3 regions of the Caballeronia sp. M1242 genome follow, and region 2 is predicted to be linked to each of the others. Evidence: predicted binding sites of a transcription regulator. Region 2 holds the regulator's gene; each other region holds the start of a gene.

Region 1 (4,947 bases), 400 kb from region 2:
CGGGGAGCTGGCAAACGAGCATTGATCCGAAGATGTCCGAATGGGGAAACCCACTCCGTATGGAGTATCCATAGCTGAATACATAGGCTATGTGAAGCGAACGCGGTGAACTGAAACATCTAAGTAACCGCAGGAAAAGAAATCAACCGAGATTCCCAAAGTAGTGGCGAGCGAAATGGGAAGAGCCTGTACTCTTTATTTGTATTGTTAGCTGAACGCTCTGGAAAGTGCGGCCATAGCAGGTGATAGCCCTGTAAGCGAAAACAGTATGAAAGAACTAGGGGTACGACAAGTAGGGCGGGACACGTGAAATCCTGTCTGAAGATGGGGGGACCATCCTCCAAGGCTAAATACTCGTGATCGACCGATAGTGAACCAGTACCGTGAGGGAAAGGCGAAAAGAACCCCGGGAGGGGAGTGAAATAGATCCTGAAACCGCATGCATACAAACAGTCGGAGCCTCGTAAGGGGTGACGGCGTACCTTTTGTATAATGGGTCAGCGACTTACGTTCAGTAGCGAGCTTAACTGATTAAGGCAGGCGTAGCGAAAGCGAGTCCGAATAGGGCGATCAGTTGCTGGGCGTAGACCCGAAACCAAGTGATCTATCCATGGCCAGGTTGAAGGTGCGGTAACACGTACTGGAGGACCGAACCCACTAACGTTGAAAAGTTAGGGGATGAGCTGTGGATAGGGGTGAAAGGCTAAACAAACTTGGAAATAGCTGGTTCTCTCCGAAAACTATTTAGGTAGTGCCTCGTGTATCACCTTCGGGGGTAGAGCACTGTCATGGTTGTGGGGTCCATTGCGGATTACTACGCCATAGCAAACTCCGAATACCGAAGAGTGCAATCACGGGAGACAGACATCGGGTGCTAACGTCCGGTGTCAAGAGGGAAACAACCCAGACCGCCAGCTAAGGTCCCAAAGATTGGCTAAGTGGGAAACGAAGTGGGAAGGCTAAAACAGTCAGGAGGTTGGCTTAGAAGCAGCCACCCTTTAAAGAAAGCGTAATAGCTCACTGATCGAGTCGTCCTGCGCGGAAGATGTAACGGGGCTCAAGCCAGTCACCGAAGCTGCGGATGCGAGTTTTACTCGCATGGTAGGAGAGCGTTCCGTAAGCCTGCGAAGGTGCGTTGAAAAGCGTGCTGGAGGTATCGGAAGTGCGAATGCTGACATGAGTAGCGATAAAGGGGGTGAAAGCCCCTCGCCGTAAGCCCAAGGTTTCCTACGCAACGTTCATCGGCGTAGGGTGAGTCGGCCCCTAAGGCGAGGCAGAAATGCGTAGCTGATGGGAAGCAGGTCAATATTCCTGCACCATTGTTAGATGCGATGGGGGGACGGATCGCGGAAGGTTGTCCGGGTGTTGGACGTCCCGGTCGCTGCATTGGAGAAGGTGCTTAGGCAAATCCGGGCACGTAATTCAAGGGTGTGGCGCGAGTGACTTCGGTCACGAAGCAATTGGAAGTGGTTCCAAGAAAAGCCTCTAAGCTTCAGTCTAACGATGACCGTACCGCAAACCGACACAGGTGGGCGAGATGAGTATTCTAAGGCGCTTGAGAGAACTCGGGAGAAGGAACTCGGCAAATTGGTACCGTAACTTCGGGATAAGGTACGCCCTGGTAGCTTGACTGGCCTGCGCCAGGAGGGTGAAAGGGTTGCAATAAACTGGTGGCTGCGACTGTTTAATAAAAACACAGCACTCTGCAAACACGAAAGTGGACGTATAGGGTGTGACGCCTGCCCGGTGCCGGAAGATTAAATGATGGGGTGCAAGCTCTTGATTGAAGTCCCGGTAAACGGCGGCCGTAACTATAACGGTCCTAAGGTAGAAATTCCTTGTCGGGTAAGTTCCGACCTGCACGAATGGCGTAACGATGGCCACACTGTCTCCTCCCGAGACTCAGCGAAGTTGAAGTGTTTGTGATGATGCAATCTCCCCGCGGCTAGACGGAAAGACCCCATGAACCTTTACTGTAGCTTTGCATTGGACTTTGAACCGATCTGTGTAGGATAGGTGGGAGGCTATGAAACCGGAACGCCAGTTTCGGTGGAGCCGTCCTTGAAATACCACCCTGGTTTGTTTGAGGTTCTAACCTTGGTCCGTGATCCGGATCGGGGACAGTGCATGGTAGGCAGTTTGACTGGGGCGGTCTCCTCCCAAAGCGTAACGGAGGAGTACGAAGGTACGCTAGGTACGGTCGGAAATCGTGCTGATAGTGCAATGGCATAAGCGTGCTTAACTGCGAGACCGACAAGTCGAGCAGGTGCGAAAGCAGGTCATAGTGATCCGGTGGTTCTGTATGGAAGGGCCATCGCTCAACGGATAAAAGGTACTCTGGGGATAACAGGCTGATACCGCCCAAGAGTTCATATCGACGGCGGTGTTTGGCACCTCGATGTCGGCTCATCTCATCCTGGGGCTGTAGCCGGTCCCAAGGGTATGGCTGTTCGCCATTTAAAGAGGTACGTGAGCTGGGTTTAAAACGTCGTGAGACAGTTTGGTCCCTATCTGCCGTGGGCGTTGGATATTTGAAGGGGGCTGCTCCTAGTACGAGAGGACCGGAGTGGACGAACCTCTGGTGTACCGGTTGTCACGCCAGTGGCATCGCCGGGTAGCTATGTTCGGAAGAGATAACCGCTGAAAGCATCTAAGCGGGAAACTCGCCTTAAGATGAGATATCCCCGGGGCTTCGAGCCCCTTGAAGGGTCGTTCCAGACCAGGACGTTGATAGGTCAGGTGTGTAAGTGCAGTAATGCATTGAGCTAACTGATACTAATTGCCCGTAAGGCTTGATCCTATAACCAGTGTGTCTTAAGCCACCCCGAAGCGGGTGCGCCACCGGTTGAGTAGCGACTGTGCCCACAGTCACTACCCCAAACCACTACTTCTTCCCCGATTGGTTGTAGCGCCCCACAGGCGAGACAACATCCCCTTAAAGCCTGATGACCATAGCGAGTCGGTCCCACCCCTTCCCATCCCGAACAGGACCGTGAAACGACTCCACGCCGATGATAGTGCGGATTGCCCGTGTGAAAGTAGGTAATCGTCAGGCTCCCCTTGCTCAAAACAAAAACCCCACCCCGCAAAGGTGGGGTTTTTGCGTTTGGGGCGGCAAAGCCACTCTTAGCCGCGCCCCGTCTCACCTCCTCGGATCTTCCCACCCATACCCCAGTGCACCCCGAAATACTGTATAAATGTACAGTATTAACCGGAGGCCGCATCGCGTTCACGCATAGCGGACTCTGCATACGGCAGACGGGAATCCATGGGTGCCGCACTTTCATTACTGGACATCGGACTGACGTCGCGCTTGCAGCAGCAGCTATGGCAAGGCGAGCAGTTCACCACCTCGCATTCAGGCGTCGTTCCGAGCGGCTATCGAATGCTGGACCTGGCGTTGCCAGGCGCAGGCTGGCAGCCGGGCACCGTGACCGAAGTGCTGATCGAAGAAAGCGGCGTCGGTGAGATCCGGCTGCTTGCGCGCACGTTACGGGACTTGACGACGGTTCAAAGCCGCTCCGTCGTCTTCATCGCGCCACCCTGGATGCCCAATCACGCCGCGTTTCGGGCAATGAACATCGCGCCGAATAAGCTCGTCTGGGTCAAAGCGCCCGACGATCAGGTGTTATGGGCCGCGGAACAGTCGCTCAAGCAGGAGGGCATCGGCGCTGTGTTGATCTGGCTGCCCAAAGCGCGTCCCGAAGCCTTGCGGCGATTGCAGGTCGCAGCGCAGGAGTCGCAATCGCTGGCGTTCCTGTTTCGTCCATTGAATGCCGCGAAGCAATCATCGGCGGCGCCGCTGCGAATGGTCTGCAAGCCGATGCTGCCCGCCGCCGCGCCAACGATGAATCGTCGCGAATGGATGCAGGTCGTCATGCTGGAGATCAGCATCATCAAGCGACGCGGTCCGTTGCTGGAAAAGCCGTTGCATTTGCGCTTGCCGCTGCAGTTGCCCGCGTTGCCCGAGCATCTGCGCCGCGCCAGCCAGCAAAGGAAAGCACGAGAGGTCAAACATGTTGTGGATAGCGGTGACATTGCCGCTTTTATCGCTCGAAGCAGTCAAGCCGCCATCGATGCCATGCGCATCGGCCGGTTCGATTTCGCCTGGAGCGAGGCCGATGCCGAATGACCGCGCCGACACGTCAGTCGCGCAGGACATCGATCAGCCCTGTTTCGCGCTCGCCGATCACGCGCGCATCCTGCTGCCCGACCTCATCGCGTTTCGTCTGGGAGTGAGGCCCGGCAGCACGCGCTCTCACGCGTTTGCGCTGGCGCCGCGGCTGACGCTGCTCGCGGTCGATGTCAACGCGGAGCAGCGCGCGCTCGAAGCGGTGGCGCTGGCGTTGCTCGCGTTCACGCCGAAAGTCGTGCTCGCGCATGCGAATACGGTGCTGCTGGAAGTCGGTGCGAGCACGCGGCTTTTCGGCGGCTTGCGGGCGCTGATCGCCAAGGTGTCGTCGACGGTGAAAGGATGCGGCTTGACGTCGCGAATGGGCTGTGCGCCGACCGCGTGGGGCGCCTGGCTGCTCGCGCATGCGCGCACTCGCCGCGTGACGCGTCGCGTGCGCATCGTCAAGGAGACGACGCTCGTGCGCGTGCTTGACGCGTTGCCGGTGTCGCTGGTTCCGTCGGCGGAATCGCATGGGAACGTGTTCGAACAGATCGGCTGTTCGACGCTCGCCGATTTGCGCCGCCTGCCGCGCAAGGGCGTCGCGCGGCGGTTCGGGCAGGGCATTCTGCAATGGCTCGCGCAGGCTTACGGGCAGGCGCCCGATCCGCGCGAGGCGTTCTGTGCGCCGGCATCGTTCGAGGCTCGGTTGGAATTGCAGGCACGCGTGGAAAGCGCCGAGGCGCTGCTGTTCGCAGCGCGCCGGCTCGTGCTGCAACTGGCCGGCTGGCTGAGCGCGCATCACGCCGCGGTGAGCGAATTTTCGCTGCTGCTGG
Region 2 (4,947 bases):
AGCGACGGCAACACGACGCGGCGAAACGTCAGCCAGCGCGTCGCGCCGAGGCACGCGGCGGCTTCTTCCTGCTCGCGCTCGAAGTCTTCCAGCACCGGCTGCACCGTGCGCACGACGAACGGCAAGCCGATGAACGTCAGCGCGACCAGCACGCCGAGCGGCGTGAACGCGACCTTGACGCCGAGCGGCGCGAGAAACTGCCCGATCCAGCCGTTGCCCGCATACACGGCCGCGAGCGAGATGCCCGCGACGGAGGTTGGCAGCGCGAACGGCAAATCGACGATGGCATCCACGATGCGCTTCATCGGAAAGGTATAGCGCACGAGCACCCACGCGACGAGAAAGCCGAACACCGCGTTGATGAGCGCTCCGCCGAGCGCCGCGCCGAAGGTCAGCCGATACGACGCCAATACGCGCGGCGATGTCACCGCGCGGACGAACTGCGCCCAGTCGAGCGTCGCCGTCTTCGCGAACGTGGCGGCGAGCGGTATCAACACCACGAGGCTCAGATACGCGAGCGTGATGCCGAGCGTCAGGCCGAAGCCCGGTAGCGCGCTCGGCTTGCGCAAAGTGAAAGTCGTCATCCTTGCTTTCGTCCTGTTCCAGTGCGCCGGGGAGCGCGTGTCATCAAATGCTTATATGACCGGCGGCGTCATGGCGCGCCGCTTCGGCTTGCTTCTCGCGTGTCGCTTGTCGCGGTTACTGCGGTTGATAGATCGAGTCGAAAACGCCGCCATCCGCGAAATGCGTCTTCTGCGCCTTGGTCCAGCCGCCGAACGTGTCGTCGATGGTGTAGAGCTTGATCTTCGGGAACTGCTTCGTGAGGTCGGCCGGCACCTTGTCCGAGCGCGGACGATAGAAATTGCGCGCGGCAATCTGCTGGCCTTCGTCGCTATACAGATACTTCAGATACGCCTCAGCGAGCTTGCGCGTGCCATGCTTGTCGACGACCTTGTCGACCACCGCGACCGGCGGCTCGGCCAGAATGCTCACAGAAGGCACCACGATCTCGAACTTGTCCGGACCGAACTCCTTCAACGACAGAAACGCCTCGTTCTCCCACGCGATCAGCACGTCGCCCTGGCCGCGCTGCACGAAGCTCGTCGTGGCGCCGCGCGCGCCGGAATCGAGCACGCCCGCGTTCTTGTACAGCTTCGCGACGAAGTCCTTCGCGGTTTGCTCGTTGCCGCCCGGCTTGTGCTGCGCGTAGGCCCATGCGGCGAGATAGTTCCAGCGCGCCCCGCCCGACGTTTTCGGGTTCGGCGTGACGATGGAGACGCCCGGCTTCGTGAGGTCGTCCCAGTCCTTGATGTGCTTCGGGTTGCCCTTGCGCACGAGGAAAACGATCGTCGACGTGTACGGCGAGGCGTTATCCGGCAGCCGCTTCTGCCAGTCCGCAGCGACGAGTCCCTTGCCCGCGAGCGCGTCGATGTCGTACGCGAGCGCAAGCGTGACGACGTCCGCCTGCAGGCCGTCGATGACCGCGCGCGCCTGTCCGCCGGAGCCGCCGTGCGACTGCTTGAACGTGACGGTCTCGCCGGTTTCCGCCTTCCACTTCTTGGCGAATGCCTGATTGAAGTCCTGATACAGCTCGCGCGTCGGGTCGTACGACACATTTAGAAACGACGTCTGCGCGTGGGCTTGCGTGCTCGCCGCGACCATCGCGCCGATGCCCGCCGCCGTCAGCGCCAGCGCGGTCAGCGCTTTGCGTGCCCTGGTCCCCAATCCCGCTTTCGTGCTTTGCATTCCCCGTTCTCCGTCTTATCCAATTGACGGAATCAGTCTATCGGCGGGCCTATATGAACAGAAATAATCGTTTTTCAGTCTTTTATATCGAAAGCTGCTAAAGCGGGTCGCCGGCCGTTGCGGGCGGGCGAACGTCGGAGCGTGTTGCGGTTTCGAGCCGAACTTAAAGTAATGCTTGAAAAGCGCCGAATACTGTATAAAAATACAGTCATCTGTTGATCCATACAGTGCACGAGAGGCCCGAGCCAGTGACCAGAACCTCAAAACTTACCGCGCGTCAGCAGCAGGTCTTCGAACTGCTCCAGCGTGCAATCGAGCGCACCGGCTTTCCGCCGACCCGCGCGGAGATTGCCGCTGAGCTTGGCTTCAGCTCCGCTAACTCTGCGGAAGAGCATCTGCGGGCACTGGCGCGCAAGGGCGTCATCGAACTGGCGGCGGGTTCGTCGCGCGGCATCCGGCTGATCGGGGACGCTGGCCGTTCGGAAGACGTTCCGCACCAGTTCACCTTGCCGCACGCGAGCATCATGCAGCTCTCGTTGCCGCTCGTAGGCCGGGTGGCGGCGGGCAGTCCTATCCTCGCGCAGGAGCATATTTCGCAGCACTACGCGTGCGACCCCGCGCTCTTTTCCAGCAAGCCGGACTACCTGCTGAAGGTGCGCGGCTTGTCGATGCGCGACGCCGGCATTCTGGACGGCGACCTGCTCGCCGTTCAGAAGCGCACCGAGGCGAAGGACGGACAAATCGTCGTTGCGCGGCTCGGCGACGACGTCACGGTCAAGCGTTGGAAGCGCCGCCCCGACGGCGTCGAGCTCATCGCGGAGAACCCGGACTACGAGAACATTTTCGTACGGTCGGGCAGCGGAGACTTCGCGCTGGAAGGCATTGCAGTGGGCCTGATCCGCTCGGGCGAGTTCTAGTCAGCGGCGGCAGCGCCCGTTCAAGCATCGCTGCCCGCCTCTTCACGCCACGCACGACGCGGCGCGTTTCGAGTACATCAAGCACGGACGGCAGCCGCTCGCGGCATGCCGCGGTGCGTCCTATCGTCTGGAGAGTCATGATGGAACGTTTTGCCCGTTTGCTGCCCTTTCGCCAGTTCGGCCGTCTGCGTCATCTGCGTGCGTTGATTCCTTGCGGCGCCGCGGCGCCTTCGCGAGCTGAAGCTGCACCGGATCTCTTCGATTCCATGCCCGCGCTGCCGTCTCGCCAGCCTGCGTTCGCGCGCGTGTCGCTGACGCAGACGGTTCACGCGGAGCCGCCGCGGAGCACTCCCGTGCGCGTGTACCGAAGCGAGTCGCGGCTGATCCTCGTCGGCAAGATCGGCGAAGTGTCGCGCATGATCGACCGCTGCATCGACGAAGAGCGCGCCGGTCTGACGGGCGGAACGGTGGCGTGAAGTGGCGGCGAGTTGGGGAATCTGTCGTGCGGCGGCGTGGTCAATCCGGCATTGACCTTCGCTAGAGGCTTGACTGTCGCATGTCCCGCACCGCTCGTTTCATTGTCGCCACGCTCGCCGCCCTATTGCTCGTCGCGGCGCTCGGCTTCGTCTACGCGTCGCCATATATCGTGCTGAACCGCGTCAAGCGCGCCGCCGACGCGCGCGACGCCCAAACGGTCAACCAATACGTCGATTTCCCCGCGTTGCGCGCGAGCTTGAAGGATCAGATCGCCGCGCTGCTCACGCGGCGCATCGATGTGCAGAAGAGCGGCAACCCGCTCGCGATCATCGGCGCGATGATCGGCGCGGCGCTGGTCGGCCCGCTCGTGGATTCATACGCGACGCCGGACGGAGTCGCCGCCATTCTGAACGGCATACCGCCGCGCGGCAATCCCGGCGAACGTCCGCCCGCGGCCGGCCAGGCCGATGCAAACGCGTCGGCGTCCGTGAGCCCGTCCAATCCGGCTCCGCAACCGCCGCAGACGACGGCCGGCTATCGCGGCATCAACACGTTCGTCGTGACGTACCAGCACGGCGCAGGCGACGCCCGCTATTCCGCCATCTTTCACCGCAGCGGCCTGGTGTCATGGAAGCTCGTCGCCGTCGACCTCAACGGCTGACGTGCGATCACCAGCCATCCACGCTCACGCGCCCGCTTCGGCCTTCGCAGGCTTCGCGGCATACGCAGCGGCATCTTCCGCTTCCGCTGATTCGCCTGCCTGACAGACGGCAACCAGAATGCTGCACGACACGCGATCCAGCAAAGGCGTGTTGCCCGCGCCCATCCACCAACGAGCGAGTCCGCTCCGGCAGCGGTGCCCGACGACGACGAGATCGACCTTGAGGCTGTCGGCCAGCGCCGCGATTTCGTCGATCGGATGGCCGAACGCGAAATGCCCCTGCGCCGACAGGCCACGTTCGCGCAGCCACTCGACGCCTTCCTGCAAGATATCGCGCGCCGCGTCTTCGAAGCGCCCGCAGGCCATATCGGTCAGCAATCCGGCGCTCTGCGCGATGCTCGACCGCATGTCGACCACCGCGAGCACGTGCGTTTCCGCGTTGAGGTCGAGCGCGAGGTTCGCGCCCTGGCGCAGCGCTTTGCGGCCCTCTCTGGAGCCGTCGTAGCACAGCAGAATCTTTCTATAGCTTGTCATGATGCCTCCCTGCCGCATCGCGAATTGACTGCGGCGTAACTTCATGATCCTGTGCCGCGCCGGACGTGGCAACGATGGAAAACGCTAACTTCACGCAATAGCGCGCCGAATCCGCGCCACGTTGGACTCGTGACAAGCTGGCCGCGTGCCAGATTGCGACGAAGCCCGTCGCACAAGGCTTCGCGGCTTTCGGCATGCTCGCACGACTCGCCCGGCGCACCGCTTCTGCCCGCGCAAGCGCCGCGCCGGTGCATTCGATTACACTAGCTCGCTGAACTTTCCCCGGCACAAAACGCATGACACAGCGCACCACGCGCGAGCACGCCCCCGAAGCGGCCGTCGCGCCCGCCATCGAATTCAGCGAAGTCATAAAAAGCTACGGCGCGAAGAACGTCGTCGACGGCCTCTCGTTCGACGTGCGTCCCGGCGAATGCTTCGGCCTGCTCGGGCCGAACGGCGCGGGCAAGACGACAACGCTCAGGATGCTGCTCGGCATGACGTCGCCCGATCACGGAAACATTCGGCTCGTCGGCGAACCGGTGCCGTCGCGCGCGCGTTTCGCCCGCGAACGCGTCGGCGTCGTGCCGCAGTTCGACAATCTCGATCCCGACT
Region 3 (4,947 bases), 600 kb from region 2:
CTGGGCGGCTCGGCCGCCTGCACGTCCGCTGCCGTGAGGCGCACGGCGATCACTGCGGCTTGCAATTCCGTGCGTCCGAGCCGCTCCTTCAGAAGACGAAGCAGATGCTCCTCATGCCAGGTCGGCTCGGCCAGCGCAAGATCGATGAACGTCGGCTCGATGGCCTGGCGTCCGCGCTCGTGCTCCAGCGTGACGGTGGCATGCGTGAGCGCCAGTTGCTGGGCGGCGAGCCACCCGCACAATTGCACGACGAGCCGCCGCGCCGAGAAGAGAATGGCTTCCGCATGCTCCACGCGATCGGGCAGCTCGACGCGCGCGCTGAAGGTCGGTGGCAATTCAAGCCACTCGTGAAGTTCGGGAGCCAGGCCATAGGCCCGGTCCAGCGAATCGAGCAGGTCCACGCCACACCTCTTTTTCAAACCTGCGCGAGGCAGGCGTTGGATATCGCTCAGCACACGGCAGCCGAGCCCGTTGAACCAGTCGGCGAAGCGGCGCAGCTCCGGCACGACCATGAAGGGCAAGCCGCCTAGCTGACGCTCGAGCGACTGCACCTTGAGCACGCGCCGGCGGCCGGCCTTGGCGAGCAGCCAGGCGCCGCGTCCCGTGGGCGCGACGCTCATACCCGCCGTCACGCCAATCGCACGGACGACTTCCCTGATTTCCTTGCATACACGCAGAATGCCGCCAAAGAGGCGCAGGCTCGCGGTGACTTCCACGACGATGGTCTCTTCTTCGCACACGGCCACCTGCGGCGAGAAGCGCAGCAGCGCAATCGCAACGTCGCGCTGCATGTCTTGCTCGCGTTCCGCGCTGCGGTCGAACATGAGCGCATCAGGCGCGAGCGTCACGACTCCGCCACGCTTCATCCCGACTCGCACACCGGCGCCTCTGGCCACCGCATCGAGCACGATGACCTTGTCGCGCTCGAGCACCACGCATCCGTGCTCAGACGGAGGCGACCACCTCGGTCGAAATACCTCCAGCGAAAGCCGGGGCAAGTGAATGGCGACGAACACGGCCATAGGAACTCAGCAGGATCGGCGACGGTTGTAGGGTGACGGACAGTTGCTCAGTCTGGGCGGGACCGCGTCGTTTGATGATGTCGACCGCGATCCCGCCCTCTGCCGGTCTCACGCTGAGCCGTAGCGTCGCCGGTGACGCGTCCTGCGCGCTCGCAAGCGGCCGCACCAGGACCAGCAACGTCTCGGTCGCCTGAGCCACGAGGTGCAAGCGCCGCAGTGCCTCCGAGCGGATGTGCTGCTGCCAGAGGAGCAGCGCGCCGCAGGTGCCGGCCTGCAATACGCGCTCGGCGCACCACAACGCATCGGCGGTCTTCGACGCACGCAGCCACATCAGCTTGTCCACCGGCACACCGAGATACGAGAACGCCAGCGCATTGGGCACATGCGGCGCTTGCAGCAGCACGACAGGCCGCTGACTCACACGGGTGAGTGCCGGGCGCATCAAGCGCATCTCGCCGATCCCGGGTTGCTGGACTAACAACTCCACGAGTGCGCCGAGCGGCCAGCCGCCGCCTGGCAGTTCCGCCGACAAGGCCGGGTAGCCGGTGTCGACGGTTTTTCCGAAGGCGCGCGCGAGCTGCGAGCCGCGCCACAGCGCGGGATGGATGGACTCGACGTGTTTGGGCAGGGCGGCCATTTTGCATAAGTACTGTATGGATGTACAGTACTTTACATCGAAAAACGCAACATGACATTGCGCCCTTTTTGTGGCCGCGATTTCGCGCGGTGACTATGCTCTAGCGCATTACGCTGAGCGGCCGCGCGCACCGCCAGCGGGAATTACCGACAGAGATCCGGGCCATGCCCGCAGGTGGAAGTGAGCGACCCCCGTTGAATCCGGCGCATGTGTCCGCAGTTGCTGGTGACGATGGGTGCGTCCGTTGTGGACCACAATGAATCAAGGATGAGAGACTCGACGTATGGCTGAACCGGATAACCACGAAGTGTCGGAAGCGCGGGCGGAACTGCTGTGCTTCCTGGTCGCAACTGCCGCGGCCTCGTATTCGCTGACGCACGAGTGGCGGGTCGACCACGTGGTTGAAAGTTGCCGAATCTGGCTTCGACGCAATCAGCGGCAAATGGACTGGCTTGAACGTGTGCGTCTCGGACAACTCGCGCTCCAGATCGCGAGGCGAGACCTAAAAGGCGCCGGCATTGCGGTGCGCCAGTCGAATGTCCAGGCGCTCTTCACGGGCGACATGCAACTCAACTATTCATGCACCGTCATCAAGAAAATGCTGGCGTTGTGCAAAGAGGCGCTCTGAAGATCCGAACGACTTCAGCCAATGCCGCGACCATCCAACGAGGAACCTTCCGCATGTGCTACTCCGCGCAGATCCAGGCCGACTATCGTCGCTATGTGAAGATGTTCGGCGCACAGATGGACATCCGCGAGTTCGCGCGCCTTTTCTGGGAGCGCGCGGAGGGCAGCAAGGTTAAAATTTCCGAAAGCGATGGAAGACGCGTTCCGTGAGCCAGCGAACGACGACGAGCGTCAGATCAGGGAGTTCATCGACCGGTACAACGCGGAACAGACGACGAAGCTGGAGCAGGAGCTCTTCAAGCAGCGCACCCGACTCGCAGATGCGGAGCGCACATTGCAGACGAAGACCACCAAGGCAGCAACCGAGAGCAAGCGCATCGCGACCGACAAGATCGAAGCTGCGTTGCGTCGCCTCGCAGACATAAACCGCATTGAGCAAGAGCCTCGTGATTCACGCATCTTTCCGGGCTACTACGCGCCTGTCCTCGTGGTCGAAAACGGGCAGTACGTGGTCAAGCCAATGCGCTACCAGTGTCGCATTGCAGGTAAGCCTGCGAACTACGACATCAAATACCCCGGCACGTACAACGCGCGGCGTGACAGTCTTGACAAGTTCTGGAAGCCCTGTTTCGGCTACACGCACGGATTGCTGCTGGTTGACGTCTTCTATGAGAACGTAACGCGCGCGAAGTGCGAGAACACGTTGTTTGAGACGCACGACGGACCGCAGGCGCCGGGCGAGAACGTCGTCCTGGAGTTTCGACCCGATAACGGCCAACTGCTGATGGTCGCCTGCCTGTGGTCGAAGTGGACGGCGCCGGGTCAGCCGGATCTTTTGTCGTTTGCTGCGATTACGGACGAGCCGCCTGCTGAAGTCGAAGCCGCCGGTCACGACCGCTGCATCGTGCGGATCAAGCAGGAGAACGTGAACGCTTGGCTGAATCCCCAAGCCTCCAATCTTGCCGCGCTTGATGCGATTCTGGAAGATCGCGACCGGCCGTACTACGAGCACCGGCTAGCAGCATAAATCGCCGTAAGCGGGCGATACGTGCATCCCTCGGAACACCTCTTGCTCGTCCATCGTTATTCTTTACTGAGGAGGCAGCGATGGCAGGCGACAATTCGTATAAGCCCGGTGAAATCGTCAAGGTGTCGGGCATTTACTCCGTGGTCCATGAAGATGGGAAGGATACGTTCGAAGTGACATGCGTTGAAGGCGAGCACTTTCCTCCGACGCGCAGCGGCAAGGGCGCCCACTATGAACTGAAGTACGGCGCTACCCACTCGCACAAGCACAGCGACTTGAAGGGCACCGAGGCGCGTAGCTAATGTCAGAGCCGCTGAGTGAGACTGCGACCCGTCTAGCGCTTTAGGCCGACTGCCCGGCGCATCGCGGCGGTAATGCCTTGCCGCGTGCGCCAGTAGCCTTCCCATGGATCATCTGAGAGCGTGCGTTGCCGATGTATGGCTTGCGCCATTGTCCACTGGTCGCCGCTCTTGACGTCGTTCAACTCATCCCATGAGATCGGCATCGACACGGCCATGCCAGGGCGAGCCCGCACTGAGAATGCGGCGACCGTGCTGGCGCTTCGCCCGTTGCGCAAATAGTCGATAAAGATCTTGCCGACGCGATTCTTCGGGCCCAGCACCGCTGAAAAGCGTTGCGGTACCACGCGGGTCATGTGCTGCGCCACCGCCTGTGAGAAGAGCTTAACCTCATCCCATCCTTGTCGGCGGGTGAGCGGCACGACGATGTGAAAGCCTTTGCCGCCGCTCGTCTTGGCGAATGAGCGCAAACCCAGCTCATCCAGTACCACCTTGACGAGCGAGGCGGCTTCGAGCATCGCCGACCACGGCAAAGCTGGGTCGGGATCCAGATCAAAAATGACACGGTCAGGATGTTCGAGGTCAGGCGCCACGCCATTCCATGAGTGAATTTCCACGACGCTCATCTGCGCGAGTCCGACCAGCGCGTCGGCGGTGTTTGCGACCAGCAGCGGCTTGTGACCCGGATACAGACTGACGGGCAACTCTTCAATGCCGGGGATGCGCGCGCGCTCGGAGTGCTTCTGGAAAAACAGCTCGCCGGCAATGCCGTCGGGCGCACGCACGAGGGCAAGCGGTCGGTTATGCAGGTAGGGCAGCGCCCATTCGGCGATGGCGTCGTAGTAACGCACCATGTCAAGCTTGGTGCGGCCTGAGGCCTGATCCATCACGCGCTGTGGGTTGCTAATCTTGATGTCGCCGACGACGACCGTGCCGCGCGGACCTGGACGTTCGCGCGTCGATCCGATCGCCTTGGGGGCATCAACCAGCGGATCGGCGATGACCTTCTCTTCTGTCACCGCGCGTGCCGGCTTGTCTTCGCGCAGCGCATGAAAGACAGGATGGCGAATTTCGCCGTTGGGCGTCCATTCGAGAAACGCGACCTCCGCCACGATCTCAGGCTTAAGCCAGTAAAATTCGCGGTCGCGCTCGGGTTGGGGCGCGTTATAGAAGGCAGGTTGAGCCTGCTGCAAAGCGTGGGCGCGCCTGCTGAATGCAGCACTTCGCGCGGGCGCGAGGTGAGGCGCCACATGGCCGGCATACCGGAAAGCGCCATCTGGCTCGTAGACGCCGAGCAACAAGGAACGCACGCCTGATTTCGCGCCTCTCAACCGC

The links. The regulator LexA, encoded in region 2, represses DNA repair genes until DNA is damaged. The targets are predictions, from matches to a motif close to ACTGTATNNNNATACAGT.
Region 1: the regulator LexA is predicted to act here: its motif matches at 3,189-3,206, upstream of imuA (translesion DNA synthesis-associated protein ImuA).
Region 3: the regulator LexA is predicted to act here: its motif matches at 1,671-1,688, upstream of imuA (translesion DNA synthesis-associated protein ImuA).

What each region holds. Positions count from the first base shown of each region.
Region 1 is NZ_CP071129.1:1,675,032-1,679,978, reverse strand. Features, by position in the region: rRNA gene JYK05_RS07775 (23S ribosomal RNA) at 1-2,800, shown strand, start outside; rRNA gene rrf (5S ribosomal RNA) at 2,942-3,055, shown strand; gene imuA (translesion DNA synthesis-associated protein ImuA) at 3,269-4,132, shown strand; gene JYK05_RS07760 (DNA polymerase Y family protein) at 4,017-4,947, shown strand, end outside.
Region 2 is NZ_CP071129.1:1,278,989-1,283,935, reverse strand. Features, by position in the region: gene cysT (sulfate ABC transporter permease subunit CysT) at 1-584, opposite strand, end outside; gene JYK05_RS05960 (sulfate ABC transporter substrate-binding protein) at 700-1,746, opposite strand; gene lexA (transcriptional repressor LexA) at 1,995-2,663, shown strand; gene JYK05_RS05950 (hypothetical protein) at 2,804-3,139, shown strand; gene JYK05_RS05945 (DUF2939 domain-containing protein) at 3,220-3,801, shown strand; gene JYK05_RS05940 (universal stress protein) at 3,826-4,335, opposite strand; gene nodI (nodulation factor ABC transporter ATP-binding protein NodI) at 4,632-4,947, shown strand, end outside.
Region 3 is NZ_CP071129.1:1,883,401-1,888,347, reverse strand. Features, by position in the region: gene JYK05_RS08770 (DNA polymerase Y family protein) at 1-1,022, opposite strand, end outside; gene imuA (translesion DNA synthesis-associated protein ImuA) at 946-1,659, opposite strand; gene JYK05_RS08760 (hypothetical protein) at 1,943-2,287, shown strand; partial or broken gene JYK05_RS08755 (SOS response-associated peptidase family protein) at 2,341-3,313, shown strand; gene JYK05_RS08750 (hypothetical protein) at 3,394-3,615, shown strand; gene ligD (DNA ligase D) at 3,648-4,947, opposite strand, start outside.